2 regions of the Rhizobium sp. O111 genome follow, and region 1 is predicted to be linked to the other one. Evidence: riboswitches for the same ligand, from Rfam matches in the RefSeq annotation. Region 1 holds a riboswitch; the other holds the start of a gene.

The links. Region 1 has a riboswitch for cobalamin ahead of ACVTFQ_RS20265 (ABC transporter substrate-binding protein). Riboswitches for the same ligand answer to the same signal wherever they lie in the genome.
Region 2: it holds a riboswitch for cobalamin, as region 1 does, so the genes downstream of both, cobU (bifunctional adenosylcobinamide kinase/adenosylcobinamide-phosphate guanylyltransferase) here and ACVTFQ_RS20265 (ABC transporter substrate-binding protein) in region 1, are expected to answer to the same signal.

Annotation. Positions count from the first base shown of each region.
Region 1 is NZ_JBSHXL010000002.1:134,175-138,848, forward strand. It holds gene ACVTFQ_RS20255 (ABC transporter substrate-binding protein) at 1-422, shown strand, start outside; gene ACVTFQ_RS20260 (c-type cytochrome) at 576-962, shown strand; cobalamin riboswitch at 1,019-1,257, shown strand; gene ACVTFQ_RS20265 (ABC transporter substrate-binding protein) at 1,501-2,532, shown strand; gene ACVTFQ_RS20270 (FecCD family ABC transporter permease) at 2,529-3,569, shown strand; gene ACVTFQ_RS20275 (ABC transporter ATP-binding protein) at 3,566-4,336, shown strand; gene ACVTFQ_RS20280 (class I SAM-dependent methyltransferase) at 4,349-4,674, shown strand, end outside.
Region 2 is NZ_JBSHXL010000001.1:1,878,878-1,883,551, reverse strand. It holds gene ACVTFQ_RS09540 (cobyric acid synthase) at 1-831, shown strand, start outside; gene ACVTFQ_RS09535 (chloride channel protein) at 828-2,618, opposite strand; cobalamin riboswitch at 2,865-3,257, shown strand; gene cobU (bifunctional adenosylcobinamide kinase/adenosylcobinamide-phosphate guanylyltransferase) at 3,369-3,887, shown strand; gene cobW (cobalamin biosynthesis protein CobW) at 3,892-4,674, shown strand, end outside.

The sequences.
Region 1 (4,674 bases):
CCTCGGGCACCAGCCCGACGGCGTCGACTGAGTATTTCAACGGCAATTACGAGGCCTTCTCCGGCGGCATCTCGCCTTCGGCCCCGGCCGCCGACCGCTCTTATGACGCCGGTGCAATCGTGGCGCTGGCGATCGCCAAGGCCGGCAAGGCCGATGCGGCAGCCATCAAGGCAGCCATGCCGGAAGTTGTCGCCGCGGGTGGCACGCCTATCCATGCCGGCAAGGAAGAGTTCGCCAAGGCGCTGCAGCTCATCAAGGAAGGCAAGCCGGTGAAGTATGAAGGTGTCATCGGCCCTGTCAGCTTCGACACGTATGGCGACATCACCGGTCCCTTCCGCCTGTGGAAGATCAGCAATGGCGAGGTGACGACGGTCGGCGAATTGAGCGCCGAAGAGGTCACCAAGATCAAGACCGCGCAGTAAAGGTACCAGGCGACATGGGAGCTGTGCTCCCATGTCGCACCAGTCCGGTCTGGGCGCATATGTGCTTTGTTGGGTAAGCAGTGTCGTTCGCGGATCGCGCGACGTAAAAACGGCACCATGCATTTGGCAACCAACACGACAGGCCATCGACATATGAAAAAGCGCTCAATCCTTTCGTCGATCTGTTCGATCGCCAGCCTGCTCGTCATGACATCCGCGGCATCCGCCGAGGACATCGAGCACGGGAGGCGGGTGTTCAGGCTGTGCGTCGCCTGTCACACGGTCGATTCCGAACGCAACGGCTTCGGCCCGCATCTGAAGAGCGTCGTTGGTCGCCCAGCCGGAAGCTTGCCCGACTACAGATATTCCGACGCGATGAAGACAGCCGGCGCGGGTGGGCTTGTCTGGGATGAGGCGGCGCTCTCGGAGTTTCTGTCCAGCCCCAAGAAGAAAGTGCCGGGAACGAAGATGAGCTTCGGCGGCCTCTGGACGACGTCGGAGATCAGCGACCTGATCGGCTATCTCCGAGCCAATCCCTAGACGCGCCAAATGTCGGCTCGTCACGTCTTGACGTCTTGACGTCTTGACGCCGGATCGCCTAAGTCAGCCTCGATGGTTCCCGAAGGGATGACTTCCGACGGGATTAATAGGGAACACGGTGCGGATGACCCGAATGGGGCCAAGACCGTGGCTGCCCCCGCAACTGTAAGCGGATTGCCTGATGTCCTTGTGGTGTTCGTCTCGAACGCCATGCCACTGCGAAGCTCTTCGTGGGAAGGCAGATGTTAGGCGCATATTCGCAAGCCAGGAGACCTGCCGTCAAAACAGTGTCCACCATCCCGGACGGGGTTGTCCGGAGAGGAGCATCATATGATGGTTTTTGACGTCAGCCGCTGGCGCGGTCCCGCTTTATTCCCCTCCGCAATCTCATGGCCGTGATTCCGCGATAGCTTTCGCCGCCGCATGATGTCAGGCGAGCGCTTTGCTGTTTCGTCCTGCATCATCCGTGGCGGTCCCGCTTCGAGTTTCACAGCCACGGCCAGTCGGCTGCGGGCTTCAGCCATACATGAGGACCAATATGAACCGCATCATCCTGCGAACCGCGCTGCTTTCGATCGCGACGGCTTGCGCTTTCACCACCTTTCTACCCTCTGCCCACGCCGCGGCAACGACCTATCCGCTGACGATCACCAATTGCGGCCAGCAGGTGACATTCGACAGCGCGCCGAAGAAGACGGTGTCGATCGGTCAGGGCATGACCGAAATTCTCTATTCGCTCGGCCTCGCCGACAAGATCGTCGGCACGGCGGTCTGGGTCGGGCCGGTGCTGCCCGCCTATGCCGAGGTCAACCAGAAGATCAAGCGGCTGGCCGACAATGATCCGAGCTTTGAATCCGTCGTCGGTCAGGAGCCGGATCTGGTTGCGGCCGAGTTCGAGTGGCATGTCGGCACGCAAGGGTCGGTCGGCAAGCGCGAGCAGTTCGCCGGGCTCGGCATCAAGACCTATGTTTCGCCGGCCGATTGCGTCGCGAAGGTCAATACCGATGGTGGCGACGGGGTGCGTAGCGAGCTCTTCACCATGGAGCTGATCTACCAGGAGATCGCCGAACTGGCGGAAATCTACGACATCCAGGATCGCGGCGCGGCCCTGATCGCCGACTTGAAGAAGCGCGAAGCGGATGCCGTGGCATCGCTTGGCGGGTCGGCTAAGGATCTGCCTGTCGCCTTCTGGTTTTCCAGCAAGGAAGTGCAGGGCGATGCCTTTATCGCCGGCAAGAACAGCGCTCCGGCCTATATTTTGAAAACGCTCGGCGCCCGCAACGTCGTCAGCACCGAGGAAGAGTGGCCGCTGGTCGGATGGGAAACCATCGCGCAGGCCAATCCTGCGGTCATCGTCATCGCCACCATGGACCGCCGCCGCTATGCAGCCGACGATCCGAAGGTGAAGATCGATTTCCTTGAAAAGGACCCTGTCACCAGCCAGCTCGATGCCGTCAAGAACAGGCACTTCGTCGAGATGGATGCGCAGTCGATGAACCCGACGATCCGCACCATCGATGGCCTGGAACGCCTCGCCGTCGGCATCAAGTCCTTCGGTCTTTCCAAGTGAGGCACGCGTCGATTGCCCACCGGGGATGGAGAACGCTGGTCGCGCTCTTCGTCCTTGCCATCGTGGCATTGGGCTTTGTCATCAGTCTCGCCGTGTCCATCGGCGAGATCTCCATTCCTGTCGGCACGACCGCCAAGGCCGTGGCGAACCGTGTCTTCGGCACCGGCTTTGAACTCAGCCGCATCCATGAAGGCATCATCTGGGATTATCGCCTGAGCCGCGCGCTTGTGGCAGCCAGCGCCGGAGCCGCTCTTGCGCTATGCGGCGCGGTGCTGCAGGCGCTGCTGCGCAATCCGCTGGCCGAGCCCTATGTGCTCGGCATCTCGGCCGGCGCGTCAACTGGGGCCGTCGCGGTCATGATCCTCGGCTTCGGCTATGGCGTGTTGACGCTTTCGGCCGGCGCTTTCGTCGGCGCAGTCGCGGCGTTCCTGCTGGTGTCGTTGCTGGCGGCAGGCTCCGGCGGCGGGACGGACCGTATCATTCTCGCCGGTGTCGCTGGCTCGCAGCTCTTCAACGCGCTGACATCCTATATCGTCACCACATCGGCCAATGCCGAGCAGGCGCGCGGCGTCATGTTCTGGCTTCTCGGCAGCCTGTCCGGTGTGCGCTGGCCGGATGTCTATCTCGCCGCTCCTGTTGCGATCGCCGGCTTTCTCGTCTGCATGCTCTATGCCCGTGCGCTCGACGCCTTCACCTTCGGCACCGACGCTGCGGCAGCGCTCGGCATTCCTGTCGCTGGCATCCGGATCGTGCTGCTCGCACTCACGGCGCTGCTTACGGCGACGATGGTCTGCATCGTTGGCTCGATCGGCTTCGTCGGGCTGGTCATTCCGCATGCGGCGCGTTTCGTGGTCGGGCCGGGGCATGGGCGCCTGTTGCCGGCAACGGCGATATCCGGAGCGATCTTCATGGTGATCGCCGATATCGTCTCACGCGTCATCATTCCGCAGCAGGTGTTGCCGATCGGCGTCGTCACCGCGCTCTTCGGCGCGCCGGCATTCGCGCTCATTCTCTACAAGGCGAGGCGGCCAGCATGAGCATTTCCATCAGCGACGTGCATTGGGCAACATCAGGCGTGCTTGTCGTCAAGGGCGTGAGCCTTGAGGTCCCTACCGGCCAGACGCTCGGTCTCATCGGGCCGAACGGTTCGGGAAAATCCAGCCTGCTGCGGTTGATCGGCGGGTTGCGCAAGGTCAAGAGCGGCGTCATCGCCCTCGGCGATACCGGTATCGATACGCTGGCGCGCCGCGATATCGCGAGGCGCGTTGCCTTTGTCGAGCAGCAGGCCACGACGGAGACACAGGTGACGGTGACCGAGGTCGTCCGTCTCGGGCGCACGCCGCATCGTGGTCCGCTGGCGCCGTGGAGCGCCAATGACGAGGAGGCGGTCGAGAATGCTCTGCGGCAGGTGGGCATGGTCGAGAAGGCGCGGCAGCTCTGGCATACGCTGTCTGGCGGCGAGCGCCAACGTGTGCATATCGCGCGCGCACTGGCGCAGACGCCGACCGAGCTTCTGCTCGACGAACCGACCAATCATCTCGACATCCAGCATCAGCTCGAAATCCTGTCGCTGGTTGCCAAGCTGCCGGTCACAAGCATCGTCGCGCTGCATGATCTGAACCTCGCCGCCATGTTTTGCGACAGGATTGCTGTGCTTAGCCAGGGTCGGCTTGTTGCGGTCGGACCGGCGGACGAGGTATTGACCGAAGACTTGATCGCCGACGTGTTCGGGGTGCGCGCCCATATCGAGCGCTCGCCGCATCATGGTCGGCAGCATATCCATTTTCTTGGCTGTATTTCTTGAGGTCCGATGTCCATCAGACAAACCAATTTCGATTTGAAGGAAGAGATCAGGGACTATTGGTCCAAGCGCTCGCAGACTTTCGATCTTGCCTTCGGCCACAGGATACCGCGTGGCCCGGAGTTCGACGCCTGGCAGCAGCCGATGCGCGACCATCTGGGGACCAAGCCGTTGCGTGTCCTCGAACTTGCCTGCGGCACCGGCGAGGTCACGGCGGTGATCCACGATCTCGGCCACGATGTGACCGCGCTGGATTTCTCCGAGGCCATGCTGTCCATCGCGAAAGCCAAGCACGCCGGCAAGGAACGGCTGCGCTTCGTGCTCGCCGATGCCGAAAATCC
Region 2 (4,674 bases), on a different contig from region 1:
ATCGCTGCTGTCGGGCGTTTCACAGGCTGGCCCTGTTTCGGCGTCGTGCCGTGGCTGAAGGCCGCCTCACGGCTGCCCGCCGAGGATTCGGTGGCGCTGGAGCGGCTGTCGCGGGGGCAGGCCGGGGCGCTGAAGATCGCGGTTCCCGTGTTGCCGCGGATCGCGAATTTCGACGATCTCGATCCGTTGCTGGCGGAGCCGGATGTGGAGCTGGTGTTCGTTCGTGCCGGTGAACGGTTGCCTGCCGATGCGCAGCTGATCATTCTTCCTGGGTCGAAATCGACCATTTCCGATCTTGCGGATTTCAGGGCTCAAGGCTGGGATACGGAACTTGCCGCGCATGTCAGGCGCGGTGGACGGGTCATCGGAATCTGCGGCGGTTACCAGATGCTAGGGCGCGTGGTGCGTGATCCGCTGGGCATCGAGGGGAGCGTGCGTGAGATCGGGGGCCTAGGGCTGCTCGACGTCGAGACCGTCATGGACGCGGAGAAGACGGTGCGCAACAGCGCGGCGGTTTCGGCGGAGAATGGCGAGGCACTCTCGGGCTACCAGATCCATCTCGGGATCACCGAAGGCGCCGACCGCGTGCGCCCCTTCGCGATCGTCGACGGCAAGCCTGATGGCGCGATATCCGGGGACGGGCGGGTCGTTGGGACGTATCTGCACGGGCTGTTTGCCAGTGACGGCTACCGGTCCCGGCTGCTTGCAAGCTTCGGCCTCACAGGCCAAAGCCGCGACTATCGCGCCGGCGTCGAGCAGGCGCTTGACGAGGTTGCCGCCGCGCTGGAAACGCATCTGGACAAGCGCTGGCTGGACAACCTGTTGGGTTAGATTTCGCCCGAGACCTCGCGGCGGCGGCGGTCCAGTTCTTCGCTGTAACGGCGCAGCGTGTGGGCTTCGCTGAGCTGGCCGACCACGGTGCGCTCGACGAGGTTGTTGACGACGGCGAGCGCTTCGCTCTCGGTCTTGTCGAAGATCGCCGCGGCCTGCTTGGCGTTCATCTGCGGCGTCAGGAAGTCGTTGCGGTAGCGTACGAATTCGTCGAGGCCCTTGCTCTCGTCGGCGGTGTCGGTGAGGTTGGCGTAGATATCGGGCACGAGCACGAGGCCGGCATATTTGCCGCTGTCCTCGACCAAGATCACGCGCTGGGCCGAGCCGATCGGGAAGCTTTCCTTGAATTGCTCGATGCTGATGCCGACCTTCGCGGTCTTGACGTCGGCGCGCATCAGCTTGTTGACCGTCAGATTGCGGATCCAGCCGACATCGTGGGCGCTGCGGATGCTTTCGCCGCGCAGGTGAAAACGCCATGTCGCGAAGGAGTAGCCGAAGGTGCTGCGCACGACCAGCGACGAGGTGATGACGGCGGCCAAGACCAGCGCCGTGATCGGGAAGTCGCCTGTGATTTCGAGCGCCAGGAAGGTCATGGTCAGCGGCCCGCCGATGACGGCGACGGCAAGCGAGCTCATGCCGACGACGGCGTAGATGATCGGCGTCAGCGTTGCGTGCGCGAAGTAGGGAGCCGAATAGGCGAAGAACTTGCCAAGCAGCGCGCCCATGAACAGCGAGGCGAAGAACAGGCCGCCACGGAAGCCGGAGCCGATCGAGATCGCTGATGCCAGCGCCTTGAGCAGGAAAAGTCCGATCAGCACGGGAATCACGACTTCACGGTCGAGATTGAGATGCAGCGCGCCATGGCCTGCCGACAGCACCTGCGGTGTCACCAGCGCGAGCAGCCCAACGATGATGCCGCCAAGCGCCGGGCGGAAGGGGAGCGCGATCGAGCTGCGGCGTGCGAGCTCCTCGATAAAGGCGACGCCCTGCATGATCAGGATGCCGATGCCGGCGCAGAAGGCGCCGAGCAGGATGGCCGGCACGTAATCGGCCGGCATGACGGTGCCGAAATCGCCGACATCGATGATGAAGTCGCTGCCGGCCAGCAGCCGGGCGACCAGCGTGGAGACGAGCGCCGACACGACGACCGGTGTGAGCGACACGATCGTGTAAGTGCCGATGATCAGCTCGAAGGCGTAGAAGGCACCCGTGAGCGGCGCGTTGAAGGCGGCCGCGATAGCGCCGGCGGCGCCGCAGCCGACGAGAACGCGCAGGTCGGCGCGGCGCAGCTGCAGCTTGAAGCCGAGCTTCGAGGCGATGCCGGACGCCAACTGCGTGTAGCCGGCTTCGAGGCCGACGGATGCGCCGAAGCCGTTGGAGATCAGGTTCTGGATCGCGACGATGATGCTGTCGGTCAAGGACAGGCGGCCGCCATGCAGCGCGTTGGCCTCGATCGGGTCGACCATCGGCTTCTTGCGGGTCTTCGCCAGCACATACATCAGAAGACCGAGAAGGATGCCGCCGCAGACGGGGGCCGCCATCAGCAGGAACTTGTCGTCGATCTGAGAGGAGCTCAAACGCTCGACATCGCTGATCCCGAAGATCAGACTGTGCATCTCGCGCGAAATCAGGCTCATGCCGGTGACGGCGAGGCCAGACGTGACGCCGATCAGCGCGCCGGCCAGCACCATGCCCATTTCGCTGCGCCTCAGGAGCGCGCGCATGCGCCCCGCATCGAGCAGTGTGTGTAGCGGGCCGAGCCGTCTAAGATTGATTTTCAGGCGCATGATGGGGAAACTAGGCGGGCGAAAGCCCGTTCAAGGGTGGCGAAGGAGGGGACATTTGCGGTGCTGCGCCGCATGCGCTGCAAATGCGGCAAAAACCCGGCTGACGCAACAAGTTTTTATGACATTAAGTGCCTGATTATAGACGATAAATTTGGTAGAGATGATCGTCTTGAGGGTTGATGTCAATCAATTTGGCTGGTGGCCGCGATTGGCGGTCGATTGACTTCGCTGTCGCGCTTGCCTAACCATGGATCGATAACGGATGGTTCCGGATCGCCAAAAGCGGTGCGGATGAAAAGGGAATGTGACGGGGTGGACCCAACCAGGGCGCCTTCATCACAGCCGACCCCGCGACTGTAGAGCGGTCAGGGTCTTCCGTCCGGCGTCGGATGTTCTCTTGCCGGCTGCCTGCGTGGTGCAGGCGGGCGAGGGGCGGAAGACGGCGGAAAAGCCACTGGCAATGCAAGCCATGATCAACCGGGGTTGGACGCCTCTAAATCTACGAATCGTCCGCCTTTTCATGATTGCAGCCGGGAAGGCGAGGAAGAACCGATGGCACGATCGGGATGGCCTGCGTGGCTATCCCGATCGTCGCCTGGACCCGCGAGCCAGGAGACCTGCCAATCGTGCCGGGCGCAAAGCCCAACCCTGGGCAAATGTGCCCAATGCCAGCACGGAGGTTGTCATGGCAGACAATGAGATTTTGGCGTCGGCGTCAGGCCGGACGCGCTCCTGTGAAGTCGTCCACGCATGACGACGGTATCCTCTACGCTTATTTTAGGTGGCGCCCGTTCCGGCAAGTCGCGCTTTGCCGAGCAGCTCGTCATCGACAGCGGCCTCGAGCGCCACTACATCGCCACCGGCCGCGCCTGGGACGAGGAGATGCGTGCACGGATCGAGCAGCACAAGGCCGATCGCGGCGACCTCTGGACGACGCATGAGGAACCGCTCGATCTCGCAGGCCGGCTTGCCGCGATCGATGGCGAGGGGCGGGCGGTGCTTGTCGATTGCCTGACGCTCTGGGTCACCAATCTGATGATGGATGAGCGCGACATGGCGGCGGCGTTCGCGGCACTGGCCGCCTATCTGCCTCAGGCGAAGGCGCGCCTCGTCATCGTTTCCAATGAAGTCGGCCTCGGCATCGTGCCCGAGAACCGCATGGCGCGCGAGTTTCGCGACCATGCCGGGCGACTGCACCAGATGATCGCGGCGGTCGCCGCGGATGTGTATTTTATCGCGGCGGGACTGCCGCTGAAAATGAAGGGTTGAATTGATGAACCAGCAGAAGATCCCCGCCACCGTCATCACCGGCTTCCTCGGCGCCGGCAAGACGACGATGATCCGCAACCTGTTGACCAATGCGGGCGGCAAGAAGATCGCGCTCATCATCAACGAGTTCGGCGATCTCGGCGTCGATGGCGAAGTGCTGAAGGGCTGCGGCGCGGAAAACTGCACCGAGGACGATATCATCGAGCTCACCAATGGCTGCATCTGCTGCACGGTGGCCGACGACTTCATCCCGACGATGAGCAAGCTCCTGGAGCGCGAGAACCGGCCGGATCATATCGTCATCGAAACCTCCGGCCTCGCCCTGCCACAGCCGCTGGTCGCCGCCTTCAACTGGCCCGACATCCGCACGCAGGTGACGGTCGATGGCGTGATCACCGTGGTCGACAGCGCCGCCGTGGCCGCCGGCCGCTTCGCCGACGATCACGACGCCGTCGACGCCCGCCGCGTCGAGGACGAGACGCTCGACCACGAGAGCCCGATCGAGGAACTCTTCGAGGACCAGCTGACCTGCGCCGACCTGATCGTGCTCAACAAGACCGACCTCATCGACGGCGCCGGCCTTGCCCGGGTGCGTGACGAGGTCGCTTCGCGCACGGCGCGCAAGCCCGCGATGATCGAGGCGAAGAACGGCGACGTGCCGGCAAGCGTGCTGCTCGGCCTTGGCATCGGCACCGAGGGAGATATCGGCAACCGCAAGTCCCATCACGAGCTTGAACATGAGGATGGTACGCCGCACGATCACGACGAGTTCGATAGCTTCGTGGTA